Linked DNA regions of Variovorax paradoxus. The main gene of each other region encodes a partner of the protein of the gene in region 2 in a complex. Links are inferred from orthologs where the notes say so. Each region holds a gene or a part of one and is shown on either strand. Other genes may lie near its edges.

Region 1 (5,386 bases), 1.7 Mb from region 2 along the record:
CCGGTGTTAAATAATTCTTCTCGCAGCCCATGCCCTCCCCCGAACAAGACGCGCAGCACATCGCCACCGCATTGCGCCTGGCTTCCGACGCGCTGTTGCTGACCGATCCGAACCCGCGCGTGGGTTGCGTGCTGTGCGATGCAGACGGCCGCGTGCTGGGCCAGGGCCACACGCAGCAAGCCGGCGGGCCGCATGCCGAAGTGATGGCGCTGCGCGACGCCGCGGCCAAGGGCCACTCGGTTGCAGGCGCCACGGCCTACGTCACGCTCGAGCCCTGCTCGCACCACGGGCGTACCGGTCCCTGCTGCGACGCGCTGATCGCGGCCGGCATCGGCAGGGTCGTGGCATCGCTTGCAGACCCGAACCCGCTGGTCGCCGGACAGGGCTTCGCCCGGCTGCGGGCGGCCGGCACCGAGGTGCAAACCGGCCCTGGCGCCGCGGAATCGCGCGAGCTCAACATCGGTTTCTTCAGCCGCATGGTCCGCAAGCTGCCTTGGGTGCGTCTCAAGGTGGCGGCCTCGCTCGACGGCAAGACGGGCCTTGCCAACGGGGTGAGCCAATGGATCACCTCCGAAGCGGCCCGAGCCGACGGCCACGCGTGGCGCGCCCGTGCCAGCGCAGTGTTGACCGGTGTGGGCACCGTGCTCGAAGACAACCCCCGGCTCGACGTGCGCATGGTCGAAACGCCGCGCCAGCCGCATCTGGTGATCGTCGACAGCCATTTGCAGACCCCGCCTGACGCTCATGTTTTCATAGCAGGCCGCCCAGTGTGGATTTACGCAGCCGTCCGCGACGAAGCCCGCGCTGCCGCCCTGGAAGCACGCGGCGCCACCGTCACCTGCCTGCCCAATGCCGCGGGCAAGGTCGATCTGGCCGCCATGCTGCAAGACCTGGCAGCGCGCGGCGTCAACGAACTGCACGTCGAGGCCGGCCACAAGCTCAACGGCTCGCTCATCCGGGAAGGCTGCGTCGACGAATTGCTGGTCTACCTGGCGCCCAAGCTGATCGGCAGCGGCCTCGACATGGCGAGCCACCTGCACGCCGAAGGGCCACTCACCTCGCTGGAGGGCGCGCTGGCGCTCGAATTCAAGTCTGTGCAGATGCTCGAGCCCGACCTGCGGATCGTGTCACGGGTGCGCGGGCGCGACAGCTTCTAGCGTCCAGCCTCGGCGACCGGAGGCGGATTGCACGGCCAAAGCGCCGCGGAAAGGCCGAGGGCCCCCGCATCTGCGAAAATGTGCAAATGTTCACCGGAATCATCACCGGCGTGGGGCGCATCGCCGCCATCCACGACCTCGGCCCCTCCTCCTCCTACGGCAAAAGACTCGGCATTTCGGTGCCCAACGGATATCTCGACGATGTAGGCCTCGGTGACAGCATCGCGCTCAACGGCGCCTGCATGACCGTGACCACGCTCGATCCGGCGCAGCAGCTGTTCACCATCGACATTTCCGCCGAATCGCTCGACAAGACCGCCGGCCTCACCGAGCAAGGCGCCCGCATCAACCTCGAGAAGGCGCTGCGCGCCAGCGACCGGCTGGGCGGGCACATCGTGTCGGGCCATGTGGACGGCATCGGCATGGTGAGCCACTTTGCGCCCGTGGGCGAAAGCTGGGAACTGCGCGTGGTCGCACCGCCCGCATTGGCGCGCTTTCTGGCCTACAAGGGCTCGATCACGATCAACGGCGTGAGCCTTACGGTCAACAGCGTGAGCGACATCGAAGACGGCGCGGAAATCAGCATCAACCTGATCCCGCACACCGTCGAAAACACCTCCCTCGGCAGCCTCCAGGCCGGCTCGAAGGTCAATCTCGAAATCGATACCGTGGCGCGCTACGTGGAGCGCATGCTCCAGGCCGGCGTCCTGGTGCCAACTCCTTCCACGTATTCCAAGGACACCGCCGAATGAACGCCTCCGTCACCCCCATCGGCGCGCCCCGCGGCTCGCGGGCACCCGCGCCGATTTCCCCGGTCGAGGAGATCGTGGCCGAGCTCGCCGCCGGCCGCATGGTGATCCTGGTGGACGAGGAAGACCGTGAGAATGAAGGCGACATCGTCATCGCGGCGGACCACATCACGCCCGAGGCGATCAACTTCATGGCCCGCCATGCGCGCGGGCTGATCTGCCTCACGCTTTCGCGCGAAATGTGCGAGCGGCTGCAGCTGCCGCCCATGGTGTCCCGCAACGGCGCCAAGCATTCGACCGCCTTTACCGTTTCGATCGAAGCGGCCGAAGGCGTGACCACCGGCATCTCGGCCGCCGACCGCGCCCGCACTGTGCAGGCCGCCGTGGCGCGCAATGCCGTGGCCAGCGACCTGGTGCAGCCGGGCCATATCTTTCCGCTGCAGGCGGTGGACGGCGGCGTGCTGATGCGCGCCGGCCATACCGAAGCCGGCTGCGACCTCGCAGCCATGGCCGGCTGCTCGCCCGCCTCGGTGATCTGCGAGGTGATGAACGAAGACGGCACCATGGCGCGCCTCCCCGACCTGCAGATTTTTGCGGCCGAGCACGGGCTCAAGATCGGCACCATTGCCGCGCTCATCGAGCACCGCAGCCGCACTGAATCGCTGGTCGAAAAAGTCGGCTGCCGCGAAATCCAGACCGCGTGGGGCAGCTTTACCGCCCACGCCTTCACCGACAAGCCCAGCCGCGGCGTGCATCTTGCGCTGGTGCGCGGCAAGTGGCAGCCGGACGATGTGGTGTCGGTGCGCGTGCACGAGCCGCTTTCGGTCCTCGACGCGCTCGAAATCAACCGCTCGCTGCATTCCTGGAGCCTTGACGCCAGCCTCGCGCACATCGCGAATGAAGGCAAGGGCGTGGCCGTGCTGCTGAACTGCGGCGAAACCGCCGGCGAGCTGCTCGCCCAGTTCGACGGCACCGCGCGCCCCGCGCAAGCCCCCGAGCGCGGCCGCATGGACCTGCGCAGCTACGGCATCGGCGCGCAAATCCTGCGCGAATGCGGCGTGCACAAGATGAACCTGCTCGGCACGCCCCGCCGCATGCCGAGCATGGCCGCAGGCTACGGCCTCGAAATTGCCGGCTACCTCACGAAAGACTGACAAGACATGCAAGGTGCAAACAAGGGAGCGGATGCAAAGCCGCTCGACGGAAAAGGGCTGCGCATCGGCATCGTCCAGGCACGCTTCAACGCCGACATCACGGACGCGCTGGCCGCGGCCTGCCTCGCCGAGCTCGAAAAGCTGGGCGTGGCGGCGGACGACATTCACCATGTGCAGGTCCCCGGCGCACTCGAAGTGCCCGTGGCCCTGCAGGCCATGGCCGTGCGCGGCGGCTACCACGCGCTCGTGGCGCTGGGCTGCATCATTCGCGGAGAAACCTACCACTTCGAACTGGTGGCCAACGAATCGGGCGCGAGCGTGAGCCGCATCGCGCTCGACCATCGCATTCCCATCGCCAACGCGATCCTCACGACCGAAAACATGGAGCAAGCCATTGCCCGCCAGACCGACAAGGGCCGCGATGCGGCCCAGGTGGCGGTCGAGATGGCGCAATTGCTGGCCTCCCTCAAATGACCGAAGACAACAACAAGACAGCAGGCGCCAAGCCGCGCCAGGCACGCACCGGCCTCACCAGCACGGGCGCACGCAAGGCTTCGGCCAAGTCGAATCGCAGCCGCGCGCGCGAATTTGCGCTGCAGGCGCTCTACCAGCATCTGGTGGGCCGCAACGACGCGGCTGCCATCGACCAGTTCACGCGCGACCTCGCGGGCTTCCACAAGGCCGACGCCGCGCATTACGACGCGCTGCTGCACGGTGCCATCGAAGGCGCTGAGCAGCTCGACGCGCTGATCCGCCCGCTGCTGGACCGCAAGTTCGAAGAGATATCGCCCATCGAGCACGCCGTGATGTGGATCGGCGTGTACGAGTTTCAGCACTGCCTGGACGTGCCATGGCGCGTGGTGCTCAACGAATGCATCGAGCTTGCCAAGGAATTCGGCGGCACGGACGGCCACAAGTATGTGAACGCCGTGCTCAACGGCCTGGCGCCGCAACTGCGCGCGGCCGAGGTGGAGGCCGATCGCACTTCCGGCAAGGCTAGAACGTGAGGAGCGCCGCCCGGCCGCCCGAAGGCGCGCAGCGCCGTAGCTTGGGGGTGCAATGAGAATCTCGGCGCGCGCACAGCGCATCGAACCGTTCTACGTGATGGAGGTTGCCAAGGCCGCCGGCGTGCTGGCGCGCGAGGTGGCCCATACCGACCGGCCGATGATCTTCCTGAACATCGGCGAGCCCGACTTCACCGCGCCGCCGCTGGTGCAGGAAGCCGCCGCACGCGCGGTGCGCGCCGGTGCCACGCAGTACACGCAGGCGACCGGACTCGACCATCTGCGCGAGCGCATCAGCGGCTGGTATGCGCAGCGCTTCGGCGTCGACGTGCCCGCACGCCGCATCGTGGTGACGGCCGGCGCATCGGCCGCGCTGCAATTGGCCTGCCTCGCGCTCATCGAATCGGGCGACGAGATCCTGCTGCCCGACCCGAGCTATCCCTGCAACCGCCATTTCGTGAGCGCCGCGGATGGCACCGCGGTGATGATCCCGACCACGGCCGACGAGCGCTTCCAGCTCACCGCCGCCAAGGTCGAAGCCGCGTGGACCGACAAGACGCGCGGCGTGCTGCTCGCCTCGCCTTCCAACCCCACGGGCACCTCGATTGCGTCCGACGAGCTGCGCCGCATCCACAACGTGGTGTCGCAGCGCGGCGGCATCACGCTGATCGACGAGATCTACCTCGGGCTTTCGCACGACGATGCCTTTGGGCAGACGGCCTTGGCCATCGACGACAACGTCATCAGCATCAACAGCTTCAGCAAATACTTCAACATGACCGGCTGGCGCCTTGGCTGGCTGGTGGTGCCCGAAGCGCTGGTGCCCGTGGTCGAGCGGCTGGCGCAAAACCTCTTCATCTGCCCCAGCACCGTGTCGCAATACGCGGCGCTGGCCTGCTTCGAGGATGCGAGCATTGCCGAATACGAACGCCGCCGCGCCGAGTTCAAGGCGCGCCGCGACTGGTTCATTCCGCAGCTCAATGCGCTGGGCCTCAACGTGCCCGTGGTGCCCGACGGCGCCTTCTATGCCTGGGCCGACTGCACCAGCGTGGCCGAGAAGCTCGGCATTTCGGGCAGCTGGGATTTCGCCTTCGAAACCATGAAGCGCGCCCACGTGGCCGTGACCCCGGGGCGCGATTTCGGCACCGCCGAAACCGGCAAGTTCGTGCGCTTTTCCACCGCCAGCTCGATGGCCCATCTCGAGGAATCCATCGAACGCCTGCGGGCCATGATCGCGAACCCGGCCCCATGAGCTACGCGTTTCCCATCCGCGTGTACTGGGAGGACACCGATGCCGGCGGCATCGTGTTCTACGCCAACTA
Region 2 (3,387 bases):
GAACGACAGCCGTGGTCCGGCCGAGCTGAGGGGTCGATTCCAGGCGGTATTGGAGCTTGACCCCGGAACTGCCGGGTTTTTGCGGCGCCGTCGTCATGGGAGCGCTCCGCTGCTGCACGGCCGGATGCTTGGGCTTGGCGCTGCGCGCTCCGGGCTCGCCATCTGCCATGGCCGGTGCCGACATCGTGGCCAGCGTGAGGCATGCGACGGCCGTCACCGAACTCGAGCGGATGTTCATGGCAGCCCTTCTTGCTACTGGACGGAGACGTTGAAGCATGTCTGCGCTCCGGAATTGTTGAGGTCCGATACGGCAAGAACGTACTCGCCGGACGGAAGGCTGACGGTGCTGCTTTCCCGGGCAATCAATCCGCCCCTGAAGATGTCGAAATCGGGGCTTGCGCCAGGCGGCCCTCCGTCGACGACGATCTGATAGCTGCGGCTGGCGGGCGCGGTGAAGCGAAGGTAGGAAAAGCTGCCGTGCTTGTTGTCGCTTCCGGCCGTGTTGGAAACGCAAGCCTGCGTCGGGCTGCCGACGACGAGGGGCCTGTACATCGGCAGCGTGAGCGGAATTCCGCCGTCGTTCGTCTCCGCACCTCCGTAGGGGTCGTTCCCCGTCGCATTGATGCCTTGTCCCGCGAGCAGCGTGGCCAGCGACGGGGCGCTCGCTGGCGCCGCTGCATTGAAAGCAGCGGAGAACGGATGGATCGACGTGACCGCGGCGCCGCCCCTGAACTGAGCGCTGGTCAGCGTGTCATGGATGGGTTTGAAACCGACCTGTTGGTTGAGATTCCAGAAGATCGACTGGATCGAAGGTTCGCGGAACCAGCCCGGCGTTGTTGCGGCGCCTGCGGCAAGGTCGATATTGATGCTGAACTGCGCTGCCGACTGCTGGGGACCGCCCGAGTCGACATAGTTCCGGCGCTCGAGCGCGATGCCCGACCAGGCATTGCCCCAGCCTTCGGAAAAGGCCAGCCTGCGATCGAGGCGCTGGCTCTGCGAATGGGAGCCGCCCATCGAATCGTCACGGCTGAAGGCCGATTGGTAGTAGTGGCCCCATTCATGCGCGATCACCGAGTTGTCGTATTCGTCGGTGTCCACGTCTTCCTTGCCGAGCACGTAGATTTCGCGCCCGCTGTTTCTGCTGACAAAGAATGTGGTGCCGATCTGCCCCGCCGCAACGCTGCCGGGAGACGGCGCATTGTTGGCACTCCAGAACACACGCAGTGCCGGAAAAGCCGCCGCAGGCGCCGCCGATACTACTTTCTGCATCGAGGTGTAGACCGTGTCCAGGATGGCGAAAGGCGCCGCAACCCGGTCTTCGGTGTAGCTCGAACCACCCCAGCCCGAAGGCGCATGAAGGTCGCGCACGATCGCCGCGCTGCCCGATGAGAATGTCGGGCTCTGCATCGAGTACAGCGCATTGGACCGGGTGTTGTCTCGCACCGTCACATCCCAGCTCGGACCCGGGCCGCTGCGTGACAGTTGCGCTTTGATACGTACCGTAACCGCGGTGTTCGCGGGAACGGACACGGAGTAGGCGCCGTTGTCGTCGGTGGTTGCCGTGGCCAGTTGCGCGGAAGTGTCCCCATTGAGCACTTCCACCGCGGCGCCGCGCACGGGCCTTGGCGTGGAGCTGCCATAAACCAGGGTGCCGTTCGGATTCGGCACGGATTCATAGGTGGCCTTTCCGCTCACCGTGACCGAGCCCGCCGACGGGGGAGTGACAGGCAAGAACGGAATCCCGCCGCCCCCTCCACCGCCTCCACCGCCTCCGCCACCACCGCAGCCGGCCAGCAACGCTGCCGCTGCCATACATGCCATCACACCCGACGCCAAAGAGTTGCCATGTCTCATGCTGCGCTGCCTCGTTCCAGCCGACCACGCCTCAACTGATGAGGCCGCCGCCGGCGAGGATGCCACATCCGCGCGACAAAAGACAAAGCCCGCCTGCATTTCTGCAGGCGGGCTTTGTCACAAAATGCGGCACGAGGCCGCAACGTTTATTGCAGCTTGATTTCGACGTCCACACCGGCCGGCAGGTCGAGCTTCATCAGCGCGTCCACGGTCTTGTCGGTGGGGTCGACGATGTCCATCAGGCGCTGGTGCGTGCGGATCTCGAGCTGGTCGCGCGACGTCTTGTTGACGTGCGGCGAACGCAGGATGTCGAAACGCTTCATGCGGGTCGGCAGGGGCACGGGGCCCTTGACGATCGCGCCGGTGCGCTTGGCGGTATCGACGATTTCGGCTGCCGACTGGTCGATCAGCTTGTAGTCGAAAGCCTTCAGGCGGATGCGGATTTTTTGCTTGGTAGCCATGGTGATTCCTTTGCGTCCGGCTTAGATGTCGAGGATCTTTGCCACGACGCCCGAACCCACGGTGCGGCCGCCTTCACGGATGGCGAAGCGCAGGCCTTCTTCCATCGCGATCGGGTTGATCAGCTTCACGGTGATGCTGACGTTGTCGCCAGGCATGACCATTTCCTTGTCCTTGGGCAGCTCGATCGCGCCGGTCACGTCCGTCGTGCGGAAGTAGAACTGCGGACGGTAGTTGTTGAAGAACGGCGTGTGACGGCCGCCTTCGTCCTTGGACAGCACGTACACCTCGGCGGTGAAGTGCGTGTGCGGCTTGATCGAGCCGGGCTTGCACAGCACTTGGCCGCGCTCGACTTCTTCGCGCTTGGTGCCGCGCAGAAGCACGCCGACGTTGTCGCCCGCTTGACCTTGGTCGAGCAGCTTGCGGAACATTTCCACGCCGGTGCAGGTGGTCTTGACGGTCGGGCGAATGCCGACGATCTCGATTTCCTCGCCGACCTTGATCACGCCGCGCTCGACGGCGCCAGTCACCACGGTGCCGCGGCCGGAGATCGAGAACACGTCTTCCACAGGCATCAGGAAGGTGCCGTCCACGGCGCGCTCGGGCGTCGGGATGTAGCTGTCGAGGGCCTCGGCCAGCTTCATGATGGCTTCTTCACCGAGCTTGCCCTTGTCGCCTTCGAGGGCGAGCTTGGCCGAGCCGTGGATGATGGGGGTGTCGTCGCCAGGGAACTCGTACTTGTCGAGGAGTTCGCGCACTTCCATTTCGACCAGCTCGAGCAGTTCGGCGTCGTCGACCATGTCGCACTTGTTCAGGAAGACGATGATGTAGCCCACACCCACCTGGCGCGCCAGCAGGATGTGCTCGCGGGTCTGGGGCATGGGGCCGTCGGCGGCCGAGCACACGAGAATGGCGCCGTCCATCTGGGCTGCGCCGGTGATCATGTTCTTGACGTAGTCGGCGTGGCCGGGGCAGTCCACGTGGGCGTAGTGGCGGTTGGCCGTTTCGTACTCGACGTGGGCGGTGTTGATGGTGATGCCGCGGGCCTTTTCTTCGGGCGCCGCGTCGATCTGG

Evidence for each region. Proteins that work in one complex are often made in the same cells at the same time.
Region 1: the proteins of rpsJ (region 2) and nusB are in contact, whole or in part, in a solved structure (PDB 3D3B), measured with the Escherichia coli proteins. The link is inferred for Variovorax paradoxus from one-to-one orthologs.

The regions. Positions count from the first base shown.
Region 1 is NZ_CP046622.1:3,436,192-3,441,577, forward strand. The notes cover bases 2,358-5,298. They hold nusB (transcription antitermination factor NusB), read left to right. Parts: upstream 2,358-3,530; coding sequence 3,531-4,067; downstream 4,068-5,298. Other genes in these bases: ribBA (bifunctional 3,4-dihydroxy-2-butanone-4-phosphate synthase/GTP cyclohydrolase II), read left to right, coding at 2,358-3,060; ribH (6,7-dimethyl-8-ribityllumazine synthase), read left to right, coding at 3,067-3,534; GOQ09_RS16030 (pyridoxal phosphate-dependent aminotransferase), read left to right, coding at 4,120-5,298. Also shown: bifunctional diaminohydroxyphosphoribosylaminopyrimidine deaminase/5-amino-6-(5-phosphoribosylamino)uracil reductase RibD, read left to right, coding at 30-1,157; GOQ09_RS16010 (riboflavin synthase), read left to right, coding at 1,244-1,909; more of ribBA, read left to right, coding at 1,906-2,357; more of GOQ09_RS16030, read left to right, coding at 5,299-5,316; GOQ09_RS16035 (YbgC/FadM family acyl-CoA thioesterase), read left to right, coding at 5,313-5,386. UniProt on the Escherichia coli protein: Part of the processive rRNA transcription and antitermination complex (rrnTAC). The complex forms an RNA-chaperone ring around the RNA exit tunnel of RNA polymerase (RNAP).
Region 2 is NZ_CP046622.1:5,173,631-5,177,017, forward strand. Bases 659-3,387 are described here. They hold rpsJ (30S ribosomal protein S10), read right to left. Parts: upstream 2,316-3,387; coding sequence 2,001-2,315; downstream 659-2,000. Other genes in these bases: GOQ09_RS24150 (hypothetical protein), read right to left, coding at 659-1,731; tuf (elongation factor Tu), read right to left, coding at 2,337-3,387. Also shown: GOQ09_RS24145 (hypothetical protein), read right to left, coding at 1-238; more of GOQ09_RS24150, read right to left, coding at 253-658. UniProt on the Escherichia coli protein: Involved in the binding of tRNA to the ribosomes. Part of the processive rRNA transcription and antitermination complex (rrnTAC). The complex forms an RNA-chaperone ring around the RNA exit tunnel of RNA polymerase (RNAP).